DNA from 4 places in the Paenibacillus mucilaginosus 3016 genome. Region 3 is predicted to be linked to each of the others. Evidence: riboswitches for the same ligand, from Rfam matches in the RefSeq annotation. Region 3 holds a riboswitch; each other region holds the start of a gene.

Region 1 (4,325 bases), 1.9 Mb from region 3:
AACCCGGGAGAACGCACTCATGATCTATCACGTTTTACATAGCAGCACCCGCGAACTTCGCATCCTCACGCCGGCCGAGGTGCTCGATATGGACACCGACGCGGCCGGACGCATCGTCATTCACGGGGCGGACGGCGAGTTCTATTATCTTCTCGCGGACGAGAGCCTGACCGCTTAAGCTCGGTCCACTATGCAAGGTCAGCTCCAAAAAGCCCCGTAATCTGCCGCAACGATGAACCGGTGCGGCAGGTCAGGGGCTTTTTGGATAGGGGCGGAAGAAGGAAAAGTGAAGGACGCGGCGGACCTGCGCCTTATCTGCTCAGACAGCCGTTACGGCAGCTTGACCTGCACCGGTGTCAGTGATTTGCGGAACGTAGCGTCCCCGAGCTGGCCGAGCGCATTCTCCCCCCAGGCCCAGAGCGTACCATCCTTTCGAAGCGCGAGATAATGGCTCTCCCCCGCTTCTACTGCGATAATGTCTCGAAGGCCTGCCCATGGTTGGGGAGTATCCCATTTCATCGTCTCCTTCGATCCCGACGCCCAAGCCGGGTTCAATCCCCAGAAATATAACGAGCCGTCCTCACTTAAAGCGAGGGTGGAAAAAGAAGTTGTGATCACCTCGGTTACGTGACTAAGCCCTTGGATTTTGACCGGCTTCCGGATCACCGGTTTATCCCGGTCGGATACAGGTTCGGTCTGAGGTCCAATCTGATTGACCACATTATTCCCCCAGCCCCATACGTCGCCATGCTTGTCTATGGCCATAAAGTGGCCCGCCTCTTCGCCTTGAGACAGCTTTACGATCCCTTCCAGCCCTTCCACCTTAGTGAATTTCTTGTCTGTGTTCAGGTTAAAGCCCTCGAACTGCTTCCACTGCCATACGGTTCCATCCTTTTTAACGATAACAAGAGAGCCAATGCCTGCCGAGATATCGACTGCATCCGACAGATCGGAAACGGGACTCGCTTCTCCCGTACCATAGGGCGGATCGATCCACATCCATACCCGGCCTTCCTTATCCAGCGCGGCGTACAGGGACATGCCGGCAGATACTTTCACGATATTGGATAACCCCGTGATCTGCTGGGGGACGGAAAACTTCGACCCTCCCTCTCCCGTCATCGGGTCGATCACCCAGTCGCAGGACCAGGTCCACACCGTCCCGTCCTCTTTCAGGATCAGATTCCGCTTCACGGAAGCCGCAACTTGTTTTGCGCCTGCGAGACTCATGATCCTCTCGGGCTTGTTGTCGTGAACGATGGTCTCCCCGCCGGTGACCTGTGCCTTATTGCCCCAATACCACAGGGACCCTGCATCATCCATGACGACATTGTGCCTGGCGGCTGAGGAGAAAAAGAAATGCGCTCCTTCCGCAGCAGGACCCGCCGCATCCTGGGCCGAAACCGGTCCTGCCGCCGTCAGCAGCAGGGAGGACAGCAGCAGGGAGGTCCCTAGTAAACGGGTACGAGAAAAGGATTTCTTCCGATAATTCATCCTAAAACACACTCCTTATTTCTATATATGGATTTAATTTCCACAAACTTTTAACGCATCTCCCCGCTCACTTGTTGCATTTTTTCTATTTTTTACCTGTTTTTCAGGGCAAAAGACTCGTTTTGTAAGGTGAAATGTATCGAAAGCAGGTCTTGGAGTCTATACAAATACGCCAGGAATCAATACAATAGAAGTATAACTTCCGACAAAGGCAAACTCCTCTAAAGGGGAGGACGCAAAGCCACGGGCCTACCGAACATCCTGTTCCACGGCTGCCGGGCTGCCGTTAGTCTAACCCAAGCGGCTGTACTGTCTGCAGGGGCAGTCCATGCGTGATCAGCGATCATCAGAATCTGCACCATTCTACCTTGGCACAAATCTTCTGATCTCGTGAGAATTTGTCCTTTTGGAGGTTACCAGCTTGAATCATTCCCTTGAAAAATTATCGGATGAAGATCTTCTGGAGGCCTATCTCCTGGCTCTCGATTTGAAACTGGAGCCCAGCTTCATCCGCTTGCTGCGGGATGAAATCGACCGCAGACAACTCCATATGGATTGATACACAAAAGGAGCATATGCAGGCAGGATGTCTACTACCCTTCAAGGATTGCTGTTAACGCGAATGAATCCCATCATCACTCAGTGGGTCAGCGGAGTGGAAGAACGCTTTCCCGGAAGGTATGATTCCGCAGAGCTGCTGCGGACGGCCGAATCCTATTTTCACCTGGTCAATGACTGGCATATCCCTTTGGAGCTTCACCCGCTCTTCCCGGTGATTCCGGCGCTCACCCGCTATCATGTATCGATGAGCACGCCGCCCACCCATCTTTTGGAGAGCTCCCATCTATGGCGTTCCATCCTGCTGGCCTCCTCCACCGAGCTGTATACGGAAGGCCTGGTTTCCGGAGACGAGCTGATCTCCGACATGCCCCGCATTCATGGGCGGATCGATGAGATCCAGTATGTGATATCCTCGGGCTTCTGGGAGCATTCCCAGCGGCAGCTCGACTCGGCCATGACCCAGATGCACAAGGAGCGGCTGCAGATGGCCGGCAAGCTGGCGGCCAGCATGGCGCACGAAATCCGCAACCCGCTGACCACGATCTCCGGGTTCCTGAAGCTGCTGACCTCGAAGATTCCGGCCGAATCGGCAGGCGCCGTGAAGCATTACGTATCGATCATTCAGGAAGAATTCAACACGATCCAGATGCACATCAACAACTTCCTGAACTTCTCTAAGAACAAAGAGCAGGAGCCCTTCCGCGAGGTCGGCATGGAAGAGCTCATTCTGGGCATTGTGAATCTGGTTGCACCGCGTCTCAGCAGCGAAGGCATCGAGCTGCTCTCCGGCGTGGAAGGCCCGAACATCCGGCTGCGCGTACAGCAGGTCGGGATGCAGCAGGTGCTGATCAATCTCATCAACAACAGCATCGATGCGGTACAGCACATGGAGCCCTCCGAGCCCAAGATGATATCCATCCACGGCTTCGAGGACCGGGATCACACCTATATACGGGTAACGGACAACGGCCCGGGCATTCCCCCGGACGTCAAGGACAAGCTCTTCTCGCCGTTCGTCACGAGCAAGACCACCGGCACCGGGCTCGGCCTTGCGATCTGCAAGCAGCTCGTAGAGCAGCACGCCGGCGTGCTCTCCTTCGACTCCCGTCCCGGCGAGACCTCCTTCACCGTCAAGCTCCGCAAAACCGGTGTCGGAGCGGTTCCCGTCAACAGTGCTTCCGTATGATACGGAGTACACCGCAAGATCAAATCGAGCCCTGGCGAGATTTTGATTCTTGTATGTGAAGCGAAGCCCGCTGCGAAGCCGGCTTTTTTGCTTTTGTCCGCGCGATGAGGCGGAACACAACCACCAAAAGACCAAGGGCCCTCGCGGTCCCTTGGTCTTTTTGGCGCTGCCTTCCGATCCCCTTCTTCCGCCCCGCCATCCGATCAGGCCTGAGGGAAGGAATTCCCTCCGCCCCAGTACACCGTGACGTGGGAGCCAAGGGCGAACCGGTCGGTGGCATGGATCTCCCACACTTCCGTGCCCGTGTCGACGTAATAGTGGTATTCACTGCCCTGGAACTGGGCGGCGGTCACCCGGCCCGGTATGCCGCCTCCGCCAGCGAAGCCCAGCATCAGCTCGCCCGGCCGGACCGGCATCACCCCGTGCTGCCGGAAGGCAGGCGGCGGCTCCTCGCAGGCCCACAGCTCCGCCGAGCCTCCCGCCCGCGGCCGGAACCCGCCCTCTTCCCAGCTGCCCTCCACCAGGTTCGCCTTCGAGACGAACCGGGCGGTGAACGGAGTCTCCGGGCGCATGTACACTTCCTCGGGAGGGCCCGCCTGCTCGATCCGCCCCTGGTTCATCACGATCACCCGGTCGGCCATGGCCAGCGCCTCTCCCTGATCGTGGGTCACGTATACGACCGCGGCCCCGCTCAGCCGGTGCGCCTCCTGGATCTCCCGGCGCATCTCCACCCGGAGCAGGGCATCGAGCGCGCTCAGCGGCTCGTCCATCAGCAGCAGCCGGGGGCGGGGCGCAATCGCGCGTCCGAGCGCCACCCGCTGCTTCTGGCCGCCGGAGAGCTGATGCGGCCGGCGGTCCGCCAGGGCCGAGAGGCCGAGCGCCTCCATCACTTCGCGGACCCGCTCCTCGCGGGAGGCCGCCGGCTCCTGATGCCGGTTGTGCCGCAGCGGAAACCGGATATGCTCGGCCACCGTCATGTGCGGCCAGAGCGCGAAGTGCTGGAACACCATGCCGAGGCCTCTCTGCTCCGGCGGCACGAGCACGCCGCCTCCGGCGACAAGCGTCCCGTTCATCCGAATCTCGC
Region 2 (4,325 bases), 1.9 Mb from region 3:
CGATCATCGGAGCGGGTGCTGTCGTCACCAAAGATGTGCCTGCAGGATCGATCGTGGCCGGAAGCCCGGCGCGTGTTGTTGGAAACACAGCGGAGTATATCGAAAAGAATAAAGAGCTTATGACACTAAGCCCCGTATACGACCATACGTGGACGCTGTCACACGGAATAACTCCAGAGCAAAAGAGAAAAATGAAAGAAGATCTTAGAAACAAAATTGGATTCATCGAATAGAAAGAATAGCCAAGCTCCCTCTGCCCTAATAAGCAAGGGAGCTTTTTAGTGATGATATAATAAAAGAAACCGGCAAAATTTGCCGGTCCCCATCTTGTGTTCTATTATTTTCTGAGCTGCTCCATAACCGCATTGTAAGCCGGCTTCTTCCCGAAGGAATCGTCGAAGAGCAGAGGGTACTCACTGAAGCCGGTATCCTCATTCAGCCAGCTTTGGCTGTCGTTCAGGCCCCACGCGATAAAGAATTTGCAGCTCGGCAGGCTGAGTGCCACTTTCATGACGTTACCATATACCGCTGCGGCCGCATTCATCTTCTGTTCCATCGTCCCCTGGAACGTATGAGTCACGAGATCCATCTCCGTAATATCGGTGTCGAGCCCGAGTGCCGCGAAGCGCTGGAAGTTGGTTTTCATGTCATTGTAGTTCAGGCCGTCAATTGTCAGGTGCGTCTGGAATCCGATTCCGTCGATCGGTACCCCTTTGCTCTTCAGATCCTTCAGCATCTTGTAGATCGCGTCGGACTTTTCATTCTTCACTTCCGAGCTGAAGTCGTTGTAGTACAGCTTCGCCTGCGGGTCTACTTCATGGGCAAAGCGGAATGCCATCTCGATGTACTCCGGTCCGATATTGTTGTACCACACGGTCGGACGGTACTGGCCGTTCTGCCAGAAGGCTTCGTTCACTACGTCCCATCCGTAAACCTTGCCTTTGAAGTGCTGAACGGTCTTTGTGATGTGGTCCTTGAGAATGGCGATCCATTCTTCCCTTGTAAACTTGCCGTTTTCCACCCAGGATGGGAGGGAACTATGCCATACCAGCGTATGGCCTCTTACAATTTTATTGTTCTTCAGCGCGAAGTCCACCAGCGCATCGGCTTCGCTGAAGTTATAGATTCCTTTTTGCTTCTGAATCACACCCATCTTCATCTGGTACTCCGGTGTGATCGTATCGAACTCTTGATTGAGCACGGCCGCATATTCGCTTTTGTTAACGAGCCAGCTCTGCGTCGCTACACCGATATGCTTTCCTTTCGCTTGAGCCGCTTCCTTGAGCGTAACCGCCTTCTGTTCCTTCTTGTTCGAAGTCTTGGCAACGGAAGATGTGGCGGCGGAAGATTTGACTGCGGTGGCAGCCATGGCTGTCGAAGCGGTAAAGTCAGCAAAGGAAGCCGCGGCAAGCAGATTTATCGTAAGCAGGGAAGTAACTGCAATGTTCCATGTTCTCTTCATCGGGATCACCTCTAAATGGTTTAAAGGATATCCTTAGCGGAACGAAAAATAGACTTATCCATTGAGCCGGATAAGCCTATTTGCAGTTTCACAAATAACTTACTTTCAACCGGCAACTGGCTGGCATGGTCCTAAAGACTGTAGCCCCTGTAGCTTTGCGTCACTGGCTTTCACCAGTTTTGCCTTTGTCGGATATTTATTTTTGTTCGTTAAGGTACTATCTGAGTAGGATTATAACATCCGAACCCCGAAATGTATAGTACTTTATACGCATTTTTCCACAAATATCGACCTTGATTTTGCTTGTCAGTCCTGCATTCCACGGATGCAGTGAACAGCTCTCTGCACACAGATGCCAAAAGTACCATGAACTATCTGTCCCTATGCTTCTCCTTCATCCCCCGCATAATAAGCGAACACCGTCTCGATCGGCTTAAAATACAGGTGTCCGTCCGGCCAGGCTTGGAAGTGCAGATCCATCCGCGAATCCTCCCAGTTCTCGGGGGTGCCCGAGGTATGGAGCTTGCGCGGGCTCAGCGGTTCCTCCACCACCTTGGGGAATTCCTGATACCCGAAGAGCAGGTTCTCATGCATGGCGATCATCTCGTACTTGTTCCCGAGGAAAGCCCGCTCCTCCTGCAGCTGGTAGTGATAGTAGATATAGCTGCTCATCATCTCCGGCCGCAGATGGGCGACACGCCCCACTCTCTGCTCCACCGGCGCCTTGCGCAGCCAATGCTCCCGGGAGACGGGCTCGTTGAAGTGAAAGACGTCAATCATCGGCACCCATTTCCGAAGCTCTTCGCCCCCGGGCCAGTCCATGAGAAAGGGGCCGGCTTCCCCCGCCAGCTCCTCCGGCGCCACATCCGCTCCGGTACATTCATAATACAGGAACAGCCGGCCCTCCCAATGAAACGCTGCCGCCGTCATCAGCCTGCCGCCGGAAACCAGCCGGCGTGCTCCCTCGTTGTCCCGCAGGAAGGCGAGCCCCTCGCTTTCCCTGCCTTTGGCCAACTGTCCTCTATAGATCATTCGTTTCATGAACATCCGCTCCCTTTTTCCCCGAATGATTCATTCATACTATAAGCAGCGGCATTCAGCAATAAGACAATCCTGCACCCCTTGCATGATCTTGTACCGCCGCACCCGAAATTATCTCTAACATCACCACCCTCCAATACAGACAAAAAGAGCATGGATCGTTATCCATTCCAGCTATCGAAAGGCGGGAACCCCCCCCTGCAAGCGCGCAACAAACTTATGCTCAAAATGTATTCCTTTCTCCTGATGATCGGGATCCTGCCTCAGTTCGCCATAAGGAATACCCTCATGGCTCTCAGTGTACTCGTTACCGGTGCCGTGTTTGCACGGGGATGTGCGTTCCTGACCTATCGGACCGAACGGCAAAACAGCGTCACAAGCTCGATGACCTGGTGGCCGAGCTGACGGCGATCGCAGCCGATTCCGATTCGGAGACGAGCGGAGGGTGAGATAAACGGCTTCACCGTCCTTTAAGGACGATGCGTGTTTATTATTTTTCAAAAAAAGAAGGAGCGTCCTCCCCCCGGGAAAACGCTCCTTCTTTGGTATGCGCGGTGGTGTGCCTTACGCCTGCTGCAAGCTGAGATAGCTCAGCGTGCCCAGATCATAGCTGCGGTGAATGACTTCCGGCTCGCTGCCCTCCGCCCCTGCGCCCAGTGCGATGAAGAAAGGCACGAAGTGCTCCGCCCGGGGGACGGCCTGGCGGGCATGCGGCGCAAGCTCGGCGTAGCGGAAGAGGCTCTCGTAATCCTGCTCTTCCAGCCGGGCGAGCAGCCAGTCATCGAACTCGACCGCCCATGCTTCGGGCGTGCTCTGGCCCCAGCGGAGCATCCGCAGGTTGTGGACCGTTACTCCGCTGCCGATCACAAGGATCTCCTCGCGGTTCAGGCCGCGAAGGGCTTCGCCGATGCGGAATTGGTCCTTCGGCGCGAGGTAAGGGTTCACCGACACCTGTACGACCGGGATGTCCGCCTCCGGATACATCCGGTGGAGCAGCGTCCAGGACCCGTGGTCGAGCCCCCGCTGCGTATCCTGACGGACCGGAATGCCGGCCGCCTTCAGGCGATCCGTTACCAAGCCGGCCACAATCGAGGATCCCCTGGCGTTGTAGCGAACCTCATAGAGCTCGTCCGGGAACCCGCCGAAATCATAGATCGTCTCGTACACTTCATCGGAAGAGGATACCGTTGTTATCTCGCTCTCCCAGTGGGCTGTAAAAATAACAATCGCTTTGGGCCGGATGCCTTTGGCAAGCCTTCCCAAAAAACGCGCATACTCCGTATCTTCGATCGCAAGCATGGGAGAACCGTGGGCAAGGAACATCGAGGACGGAATCATGACAGCATCTCCTTTACTATTTTCATATAGTTACTTTATGTAAGTTAGTATATAACGATATTATATTGCTGTCAACAATATTCGAGTGTCTGTCCGGCGGCCAGTCCGCAGTTACTATCCCCTCCCTCCCCTTCCACTTATTCGTGGGAGAACCGCTTGCGGTACATCCGGGGGGTGACCCCTTCCTGCTTCGTAAAGCAGGAGGTGAAATAGGCCGGCTGGTTAAAGCCCACTTCCTCGGCGATTCGGGCGATCGACAGGTCCGTCTGCAGCAGCTTCAGCTTCGCCTGTTCGAGCCGGTAATGCATCAGGTACTCAAAGGGGGAGCACCCGAATTCCTGCTGCATGCAGCGGGCGATATAGACGGGGTGAAAGTTAAGCGCCTCCCCGAGCATCGGGGCCGTCACCGCCTCCCGGTAATGGGCGCGCAGGTAAGAGGCCGCCCGTTCGGCCACCTTGGCGCCCGGCACCGCGGCCTGGGCCT
Region 3 (4,325 bases):
AGAGGGACACGCCGAGACTGGTCGTGACATAGACCGGGGTTCCCTGCAGCACGACCGGCTCCTCGAACGAAGCGAAGAGCCGCTCAGCCTGCCGGCGGAGCAGAGCTTCATCCGATCCCTCCGCGACCAGGACGAACTCGTCGCCGCCCAGCCGGAATACCCGGGAGCCGGCCGGCGCATGCGCCACGAACCGGCTTGCGGCCACCTGAAGCAGCTCGTCTCCCGCCGCATGGCCGAGTGTGTCGTTGATCTGCTTGAAGCGGTTGAGGTCCGCGAATAGTACGCTTGCCGGACGCTCCGCAGCATCCTCCCGCTCCATGAGCTCCCGCAGGTAGCTCATGAAATACAAGCGGTTCGGCAGCCCTGTCAGCGCGTCGTAATAAGCGAGACGATGAAGCTTCTCTTCCGAGCTGCGCAGCTGCCCGGCCTGCTCCTCCAATCGCGCGTTGATCCGCTGCGATTCCTGGAACATGCGGCTGAGATTGTGCGACATTTCCCTGAAGTTGAAGATGAGATGGTGGAACTCCGAGATCCGGCTGCTCGGCCATTCGACGGCCTGTCCTTCCTGCAGCTTCCGGGGCAGTCCCGTAGTCGCTTCCGTCAGCTGAAAGACAGCCCGCATCAGCACTCGCCGAAGGAAAACGGACACGAGCGTGATACAGGCGACGAACAAGAAGAGAAACCGGAACTGTTCCTTGTATTCCCCGAACACCTGGCTCTGGTAAGCCGACGTCGGCACCTCAATATACAGGTGGAACGGAAGCGGCTCAAGCTGCTGCACGAGCACGAAGCCGCCCTCCTGCCACTGCTGCGCCGGGAGACGGCCGGACTGCGGCTGGGACAAACGGAGGAAGAACCGCTCCCCAAGCGGTACGGTCCTGTGCTCCTCCTGCCACCGGAAGACCTGGCGGGACACCACACCGTCGCCGTTGCCTGCAAGAATGCGCCCGTCCGGATTCGTGATAATGATCTGGAACAGCGTTTCCGACGTATGCTTGTCCACCAGATCCTGCAGACGCCCGAGCTGGACCACGCCCATCAACCGGACCCCGGTCAGGTCCTCCTGCTCCCACTGCTTCAGTTCCTGGATCAAGCTGTTCGCGGTATTGACCGCAAGTCCTCTGGAGCTCCGAACCGCGGCATCGTAGGACGACCAGGAATTTACCACCATATAGAGCATGTAGGGAAGCACCAGTCCGCCGAGGGTCAGGTGGACGAACAGCTGACCGAGCGACAGAATGCCCTCCGGTTCTCTGCAGGCACCGATGCCTGCAGGGTACAGCACACTGCGGATGAGCAGATCCGCCGCCAGGGCATTGAATACGCCGTTTGTAATCGAGAACATCAGAATCGGCACCAGCAGGCTTTCCCCCGCCCCATACCCCACGTCCCGGCCCAGTAGGTCAAGGGCAGCCCGACTGCAATCCAGTAGACAAAATCCCACCGCGCCAGATTGGCTCTTCCCTTGCCGGAGAAGAGTCCGAGGAACAGCACTTCCAGCATCAGCACACCGGCTTCATAGACCGGACCTCCGAACCAGAGCCCTGCGGCCCCCGCCGTCGCTCCCGCGGCAAGCCCCGCCCACAGGCCGAAGAGACGAAGGGCGGTCAAGAGAAAGAGGCTCGCAGCCGACAGGGAGATCCCATACACCAGCTGCAGCTCCCAGGCGGCTCCAAGCACCGCGAGAAGCAGACAGGCCAGGAAGAGGAACAATTTCCTCTTCCTGCCCCCGCCTCTCCCCTTTGCCTGAGGATTTCTATGTAATTCACCGCTATTCATAGCCGTAGTCTCCTTTTGGCGCGCTGCCAAAGAAAATTTGCGGTCGTTAGGGCCTGGTCGAAGAGCATCCGGGAGTGGCGGGCCATCCCGCATTCCTTCCAAGCAAAAAAGGAGCACCTATGATTAGGCAGCTCCAGTTATGGTCCTTCCATCGCTGTCTGCAGCAGCCCGGCTGTCATGCGCATAACGCTGTAGACCCGTGGCTTTGCGTCCCATGCTTTCGCATGGTTTGCCTTTTTCGATCGCATATCTAAATACTTTTCGACACAAATCATCAAATTCCTCTTTTTATCCTACTTTGTTCCTATTGGAAAATGCTGCTGACCCTCTTACGAAGCTTCATTATACTTGTTTATCGCTTAAAAAAGCGGCCCGCCGGATGTCTCCGGAGGCCGCTGTCTGCTTAGCGTACCTGGCTCCGCCTAATCGCGGTTCCAGCCGGCAATCGCCGCCAGGAAGCGCAGAATGTAGAGGAACAGGTTGATGAAATTCAGGTACATGTTCAGTGCGGCCAGCGGCACTTCCTCCGGCTCCACTCCGTCGCGGTACTGGGCTACGTCATAGAGCACCCATCCGCTGAAGATCAGGATGCCGAGCGTCGACCAGACCAGGTTGACCGCCGGCCCCATCGGAACGAAGATTGCAATGACGCTCATCAGGATCAGGCCGATCGTGCCGGCGAACAGGAAGCCGCCGAGGAACGAGAAGCTGCTCTTGGAACGGTACGCATACCAGGCCAGCGAACCGAAGATCACCGTAGTGGCGAAGAACGCGCCCGATACGATGTTGGCGCCAAGGACACCGCCATAATGCATGATGACCGGATACAGAGCCACACCGGAGATGGCCGTGAAACTGTAGAGGAACCCGTAGCCGATGTGTCTGCCCCTCATCCGGAGCACGAACGCCGCCACGAGCATTACCAGCTCGGCCACAATGAAGGCCGGCACGAGGGCCGGCGGCACGAAGACCGCGCCGAGCAGGGTGCCCACGAAGGACACCAGCAGGGACAGGGAGAACATGCGGAGAATGTGGCCTAAGCTTCCCCGGTCCGAATACGTTAATGTTTGCTGCTGCATGGAATGAGACAGCCTCCTTTTTCCATTTCATGAACTAGCTTCATTATCTTGTCTATTTTATATTACGTCAATAGCCGCGTTATGCCTTTTCCCGTTCCTCACTTTTGTTTGAGGCCGGACAGGCAGGGGTAAATACATAGCGTAATCGTGAGAGGGCTGCTGGACGAGGGGCCCCACAATCCAATTGACGGTATGGGAGGTTATTCAAATGAGCAAGCAAATTGTCGGGGTATTCAATACGGAGGAAGAAGCGATTCGCGTCATTGACCAGTTGAAAGACCAAGGGTACAGCGCAGACGATATCTCGGTTGTCGGCAAAAACCGCGGCGGACTCGATATGATCGAGGACGAGACGGGTTCGAAGGCCGAAGAAGGCGTTGCTACCGGTGCGGCAGCCGGCGGGATGCTCGGCGGAGTAACCGGCCTGCTGGCGGGGATTGGGGCACTGGCGATCCCTGGCGTAGGTCCGGTGATTGCGGCAGGTCCGATCGCAGCGGCGCTGACGGGCGCGGCGGTAGGTGCGGGTGCCGGCGGGATCGTGGGCGGTCTGATCGGCCTCGGCATTCCGGAAGACGAAGCGCGTGACTATGACGCCTACGTCCAGGAAGGCAAGATCCTGGTTCTCGTCGAGTCCGACGCCGTTCGTGACGAGCATGCCTTCGGCACGTTCCGCTCGAACAACTCGCTGAACGCCGACCGCTACGGTACGGATTATTCCTACCGCGCCGACAAGGACAGTGCGCTGGATCGCGCCGGTGACGCGATTGACCGTTCGGCCGACCGTGCGGCTGACGCCATCGAGCGCGGCTGGGAGAAAACGAAGGATGCGGTAGGCAGCGCTGCCGACAAGACGGCTGACGCGGTAGACCGCCTCGACGGCGAAGTGGAGCGTCCGTATGCCGGCAACGCGGATGCGGCCAACGTCAGTGTCTACGGCCAGTCGCTCGACGGTACGGCTACGGCGGACCTGAGCCGCTCGAACCTGGGCGCCCCTCTGAACGAAACCGAAGCGGAGCGTGAGCTGCGCCTGCGTGAAGAGCGTCTGCAGGTGGACAAGGAGCGCGTGCAGTCCGGCGAAGTCAGCATCCGCAAGGAAGTCATCGAAGAGCAGCAGACGATCAACGTGCCGGTGAGCCGCGAGGAAGTGTATATCGAGCGCCGCGACGTAACGGACGGCCGCACGGACAACACGCCGCTCGGCGAGGACGAAGTCATCCGCATTCCGGTCACGGAAGAGCGCGTCGAAGTGACGAAGAAGCCGGTCGTTACCGGGGAAGTGGCTGTCGGCAAGCGTGAAGTTACGGAGAACCGTCAGGTGTCCGATACGGTGAAACGCGAGGAAGCCGTCATCGACAGCACAGGCGAAACCCGGGTGAAGGGCGACCTCGTCGATGCCGACGAAGAGCTCATCAACCGCAACCGCCGCTAATCCGGAGGCCGGCTGCAGCCCATCCCTGCAGCTCCCCA
Region 4 (4,325 bases), 4.4 Mb from region 3:
TTTGAAGTGAAGGCAAAGGCCAAGCAGGTGAATTCAACCGCCGGGCAGCTCCTTGGCCAGGCGATGGAGAATATCGGACCGGAGATGCTGAGGAAGGCTTACGAGAACATCCGGAAGCTCCTCGAGAACACCTTGAATTTCAACGAGTGGCTGCGTCATATGCTCGGCCGTGTCCGATGCACGCAGATGGATTGGAAGACGACGGTCGGCATCGGGGATGCGGCGGAGACCGCTTTTCTCGCAGGAGCGTTTTGGGGGATCAAAACCTCGATTCTCGGGCTCTTGTTCCGCTACATTCCGCTGGAAGGACAGCCGCGGCTCGCGGTGGTGCCGGCATTTAACCAGACTCTGATAGCGGTGGAAGTGATGTGCACGTTCCGGATCCGGATGGCTTATATCCTTCTGTCCGGCGTGCAGCTGCTTTGGAGAGTGTTGAAGGTCAAGGGAGGCCTCAAGGCTTGGCGGAACGTGCTGCTGCCATCGTAAGTCGATGGATCGGTCCCGCCCCGGCTGTCTGCGCCCGAGGCGGCTTACGGCCTTGAGGCCCTTCGCAATGGAATACGGCCGAAGCATCAAGGGAAGCCTAACGAATGGCTAGTCAGTCTACACAACTTCTGATCAGGAGGGAACAGCGATGACAGAACATCCGATTCAAGGTCTTATGAAAACGGCCATGGAGAATATCAAGGAAATGGTCGACGTGAATACGATTGTCGGTGATCCCGTAGAGACACCGGACGGCAGCGTAATTATGCCGATCAGTAAGGTAGGCTTCGGTTTTGCGGCAGGGGGCAGCGAGTTCGTAACCACGGAAGAGGCTAACCCTCCGGGGCTTACCCGCCACGAATCCCACAATGCCCAGGTCGCTCTTCCGTTTGGCGGCGGCAGCGGCGGCGGCGTGTCCATTACGCCGATCGCTTTTCTCGTTGTAGGCAAGCAGGGCGTAAAGATCGTACCGCTCGATAACCAGACGCATCTGCTGGAGCGCCTGATCGATTCCGCCCCTCAGGTGGTGGACCGCATTCAATCCATGATGAAGAGCGGCGGCGGCGGCAAGTCGCAGGGCTCCGAGCAGAGCTCTTCCGCAAATGCCGGTGCGACGACGGTGACGAATAACATCGAGAATCAGAACTTTATCGTGTAGCTCCATTTCTTTTCATTTAAGCAGACGGCCAAGCTGCTCTCCTTGCGGGAGCGGCTTTATGCATTTAGGATGTCATAAAACTTTCCATCTGGTTCCAAAGATCTATAAAAATATTGAAATTATAGGATAAAAGAGATAGACTAACCCCGGCCTTCATGCTACTATAGGTAACAAAGAACTATACATACCTGATTACGATAAAGGCAAACTCATCGAAAGGTGGGGACGCAAAGCCACAGATCTAAAGCCTTCAGTCCCGCTGACAGGCAATGACCGCTGGGTTACCGAAAAGATACCGTACTTTCCGGTGATAGGCTCAGATCGACGGCTGCTCTTGCTGAAGGGTGGCTTTTTTGATTTTGGTTCGGATCCCCGCAAGGACCCTCTTCCGACAATTCAGGCCGCCTCATCCTACCCGTTATGGAGGGCTCATCATGTCTGGAACTTATAATGTCTATCTCGTTCTCCTCTCGTATCTCATCGCTTTTATGTCGGCCTATTCGGCCTTTGATCTGGCGCGCCGGCTCTCCGCCGCCGCGGCCCGCGTTCGCAGGCTCTGCCTCGGCCTGGCGGGCGTGATTCTCGGCATCGGCATCTGGGCCATGCACTTCGTAGCCATCCTGGCTTATGAAACTTCTCTGTCTATTCATTATGACAGCTTGCTGATGCTTCTTTCCGTCGGTTTTGCCGTTACGGCCTCCTGGGCCGGACTGGCTGGCGCCAGCCGTCCCGCTCCCGGCCTCCGGCGTCTGCTCGCCAGCGGATGTATCGTATTCGCCGGCGTAGTGGGGATGCACTTCATCGGCATGGCGGCCATGGGGATGGGCGGTGATCGTTACCACTGGCTTCTGCTTATGCTGGGGGCGGCAATCGGACTTGCCGGATCGTTCGGTGCGTTGTTCGTGTCCTTCCGTTCGCAGCCTGCGGGAGGCAGGAACTCCTATCTGCGCCGGCTGCTCGGTGCCGCCATGATGGGCGGGGCGATTGCCGGCCTGCATTACCTGAGTATGGAGGCCATGACGTTCGGGTCCGTCGGACACCTCCATCAGAGGTTCCGCCACGCCGGCCATCAGGATGAAATGCTTGGTATTATCCTGGCGAACTGCATCATTTTTCTGCTAAGTATCATCGTGATTCGGGGCTATTTCCTGGACCGGAGGTACCGGGAAGGCGAGGCCTTCCGACTGGCGGTGCTGGAGTCGGCGCTGGACGGCATCCTCCTGGTGGATCACCAGGGCGGCATTATGGAGTGCAATCCGGTGATGGGCGGAATGTTCGGGTACCCCCGCGAAGAGCTTGCTACCCTGCACCTGACCGATCTTCTTGAAGTTCCGGCAGGAGGCAGCGGGGACGGTGGGCTGAGCACGGAAGCGGAAGGGCGGGAGGGGCCGTCCGGCTTCGCACTGCCCGTGGAAGCGATCCGCGGGCTGCTGGACAGCCGCGTCGAGACGACGGGATGGCGTGCCGACGGCACGGCCTTCCCGGTGGAGATCAGCCTGACCCGGACTGAGGGCTTCGGCCGTCCGGTCTTCACCGTCTTCGTCCGGGATATTACCGACCGCAGAAAGGCGGAGGAGCACATCCGGCAGATGGCGCTGCGCGACCCGCTGACGGGGCTCTACAACCGCTCCTACCTTCAGGAAAAGCTCTCCTCCGCGCTGAGCCGCGCGGAAGGAAGCCGGGGGACGATTGGGGTGATGTTCCTCGATCTGGATGGCTTCAAGTCGATCAACGATACCTTCGGCCATGACTCGGGGGATATGCTGCTTCAGGAAGTGGGCGAGCGGCTGCTGCACTGCGTCCGTGAAGAGGATTTGGTGTCCCGGCAGGGCGGCGATGAGTTTATCGTCATGCTCAGCGGAGTGACCCCGGGAACAGCTTCGAGCATTGCCGTGCGGATGATTGAGGCGCTGGCCCGGCCTTTTTATTACGCCGGCAGGGAGATGACGGTGACGCCGAGCATCGGTATTGCGCTTTATCCCTCCGCCGGTACGAGTGCCCATGTGCTGGTGAAGCATGCGGATGCGGCGATGTACCAGGCCAAGCTGAACGGGAAGAACCATTTTCAATTCTATACGGCCGAGATGGAGGCGTCCCTCTCGCAGCAGACGAAGCTGGAGGCCCGGCTCAAGCTTGCCCTGCAGCAGGACGAATTCCGGCTGCACTACGCGCCGGTCATGTCGGTGCAAACGGGCCGGCTTCTCGGAGTGGAGGCGCTGCTTCGCTGGGAGCGGGACGGCGTCTTGATTCCCGCCGGACAGTTCATAGCGGGGGCGGAGGCGACGGGGCTGCTTCCCGGTATCGGACGCTGGGTGCTGCGTGAGGCCTGCCGTCAGCACCGGAGCTGGAGGAATGCCGGTCATCCGGCCGTGACGATGTCCGTGAATATCTCGGCCCGCGAGCTGGCTGAGGAAGACTTCGTTGAAGGCGTAGGCCATGCGCTGAAGGAGACGGAGATGCAGGCGGAGTGGCTGCAGCTTGAGATTACGGAAGAGATCGGCCGGGGGAGGGCCACGCGGCTGTGCGATAGACTGAAGGAGCTCAAAGCCCTCGGCGTCCGGCTGTCGCTGGATGACTTCGGCGCGGGCGCCGCTTCGCTGAGGTTCCTGCAGCTGGCTCCGGTGGACGAACTGAAGCTGGACGGCAGGCTGATCGCCGCGCTGGGGGAATGCCCCGCCCGTCAGGCCATGCTGGAAGCGTTGATCTCTTTGGCTCACGGCCGCGGCATGCAGGTGATCGCCGAAGGGGTGGAGCGTTCCGGGCAGCTCGAGAAGCTGCGGGAGCTTGCCTGTGACGGGGCACAGGGGTACTGGTTCGGTCAGCCGATGGCGGCGGGAGAATTTGAGCGGCTGCTGAGCTACGAGCGGTTTCACCGCAAAGATTCGAGCCAAATCTCCTGAGCGGCAGGCGTGCCGGAAACAGCGGGATCAGGGCATAGAGGCGATTTTTCGTGTATGTTTAATCTTACAGCGGGCAAGGGGGAGGCGGGCTTTACTTGCCTCCTCCTCCGTTTTATAGTAAACAGAAAGGTCATAAACAACGGCAGAGAAAAGGGAGGTGCCACGGATGTGCGGCAGGTTTACGATCACCGTCACATGGGAGGAGCTGCTTCTCCGGTTCATGCTCGATCCCCGTCCCGGGGCGTACCAGCCCCGGTATAATGTGGCGCCGGGGCAGTATA

The links. Region 3 has a riboswitch for cyclic di-GMP ahead of PM3016_RS40540 (hypothetical protein). Riboswitches for the same ligand answer to the same signal wherever they lie in the genome.
Region 1: another riboswitch for cyclic di-GMP. It lies ahead of sda (sporulation histidine kinase inhibitor Sda); the one in region 3 lies ahead of PM3016_RS40540 (hypothetical protein).
Region 2: another riboswitch for cyclic di-GMP. It lies ahead of PM3016_RS04325 (endo-1,4-beta-xylanase); the one in region 3 lies ahead of PM3016_RS40540 (hypothetical protein).
Region 4: another riboswitch for cyclic di-GMP. It lies ahead of PM3016_RS14785 (EAL domain-containing protein); the one in region 3 lies ahead of PM3016_RS40540 (hypothetical protein).

Annotation. Positions count from the first base shown of each region.
Region 1 covers NC_016935.1:5,862,861-5,867,185, forward strand. The annotation lists gene PM3016_RS38815 (hypothetical protein) at 20-178, shown strand; gene PM3016_RS23940 (RCC1 domain-containing protein) at 331-1,494, opposite strand; cyclic di-GMP riboswitch class I at 1,695-1,782, shown strand; gene sda (sporulation histidine kinase inhibitor Sda) at 1,916-2,053, shown strand; gene PM3016_RS23945 (sensor histidine kinase) at 2,117-3,241, shown strand; gene PM3016_RS23955 (ABC transporter ATP-binding protein) at 3,445-4,325, opposite strand, start outside.
Region 2 covers NC_016935.1:980,525-984,849, reverse strand. The annotation lists gene PM3016_RS40660 (acyltransferase) at 1-233, shown strand, start outside; gene PM3016_RS04325 (endo-1,4-beta-xylanase) at 338-1,462, opposite strand; cyclic di-GMP riboswitch class I at 1,571-1,656, opposite strand; gene PM3016_RS04320 (hypothetical protein) at 1,844-2,503, opposite strand; gene PM3016_RS04310 (DODA-type extradiol aromatic ring-opening family dioxygenase) at 3,068-3,841, opposite strand; gene PM3016_RS04305 (helix-turn-helix transcriptional regulator) at 3,979-4,325, opposite strand, start outside.
Region 3 covers NC_016935.1:7,784,341-7,788,665, forward strand. The annotation lists gene PM3016_RS32305 (putative bifunctional diguanylate cyclase/phosphodiesterase) at 1-1,357, opposite strand, end outside; gene PM3016_RS40540 (hypothetical protein) at 1,345-1,779, opposite strand; cyclic di-GMP riboswitch class I at 1,939-2,023, opposite strand; gene PM3016_RS32310 (Bax inhibitor-1/YccA family protein) at 2,202-2,858, opposite strand; gene PM3016_RS32315 (YsnF/AvaK domain-containing protein) at 3,067-4,287, shown strand.
Region 4 covers NC_016935.1:3,413,683-3,418,007, forward strand. The annotation lists gene PM3016_RS14775 (DUF2953 domain-containing protein) at 1-486, shown strand, start outside; gene ytfJ (GerW family sporulation protein) at 635-1,144, shown strand; cyclic di-GMP riboswitch class I at 1,337-1,433, shown strand; gene PM3016_RS14785 (EAL domain-containing protein) at 1,579-4,044, shown strand; gene PM3016_RS14790 (SOS response-associated peptidase) at 4,211-4,325, shown strand, end outside.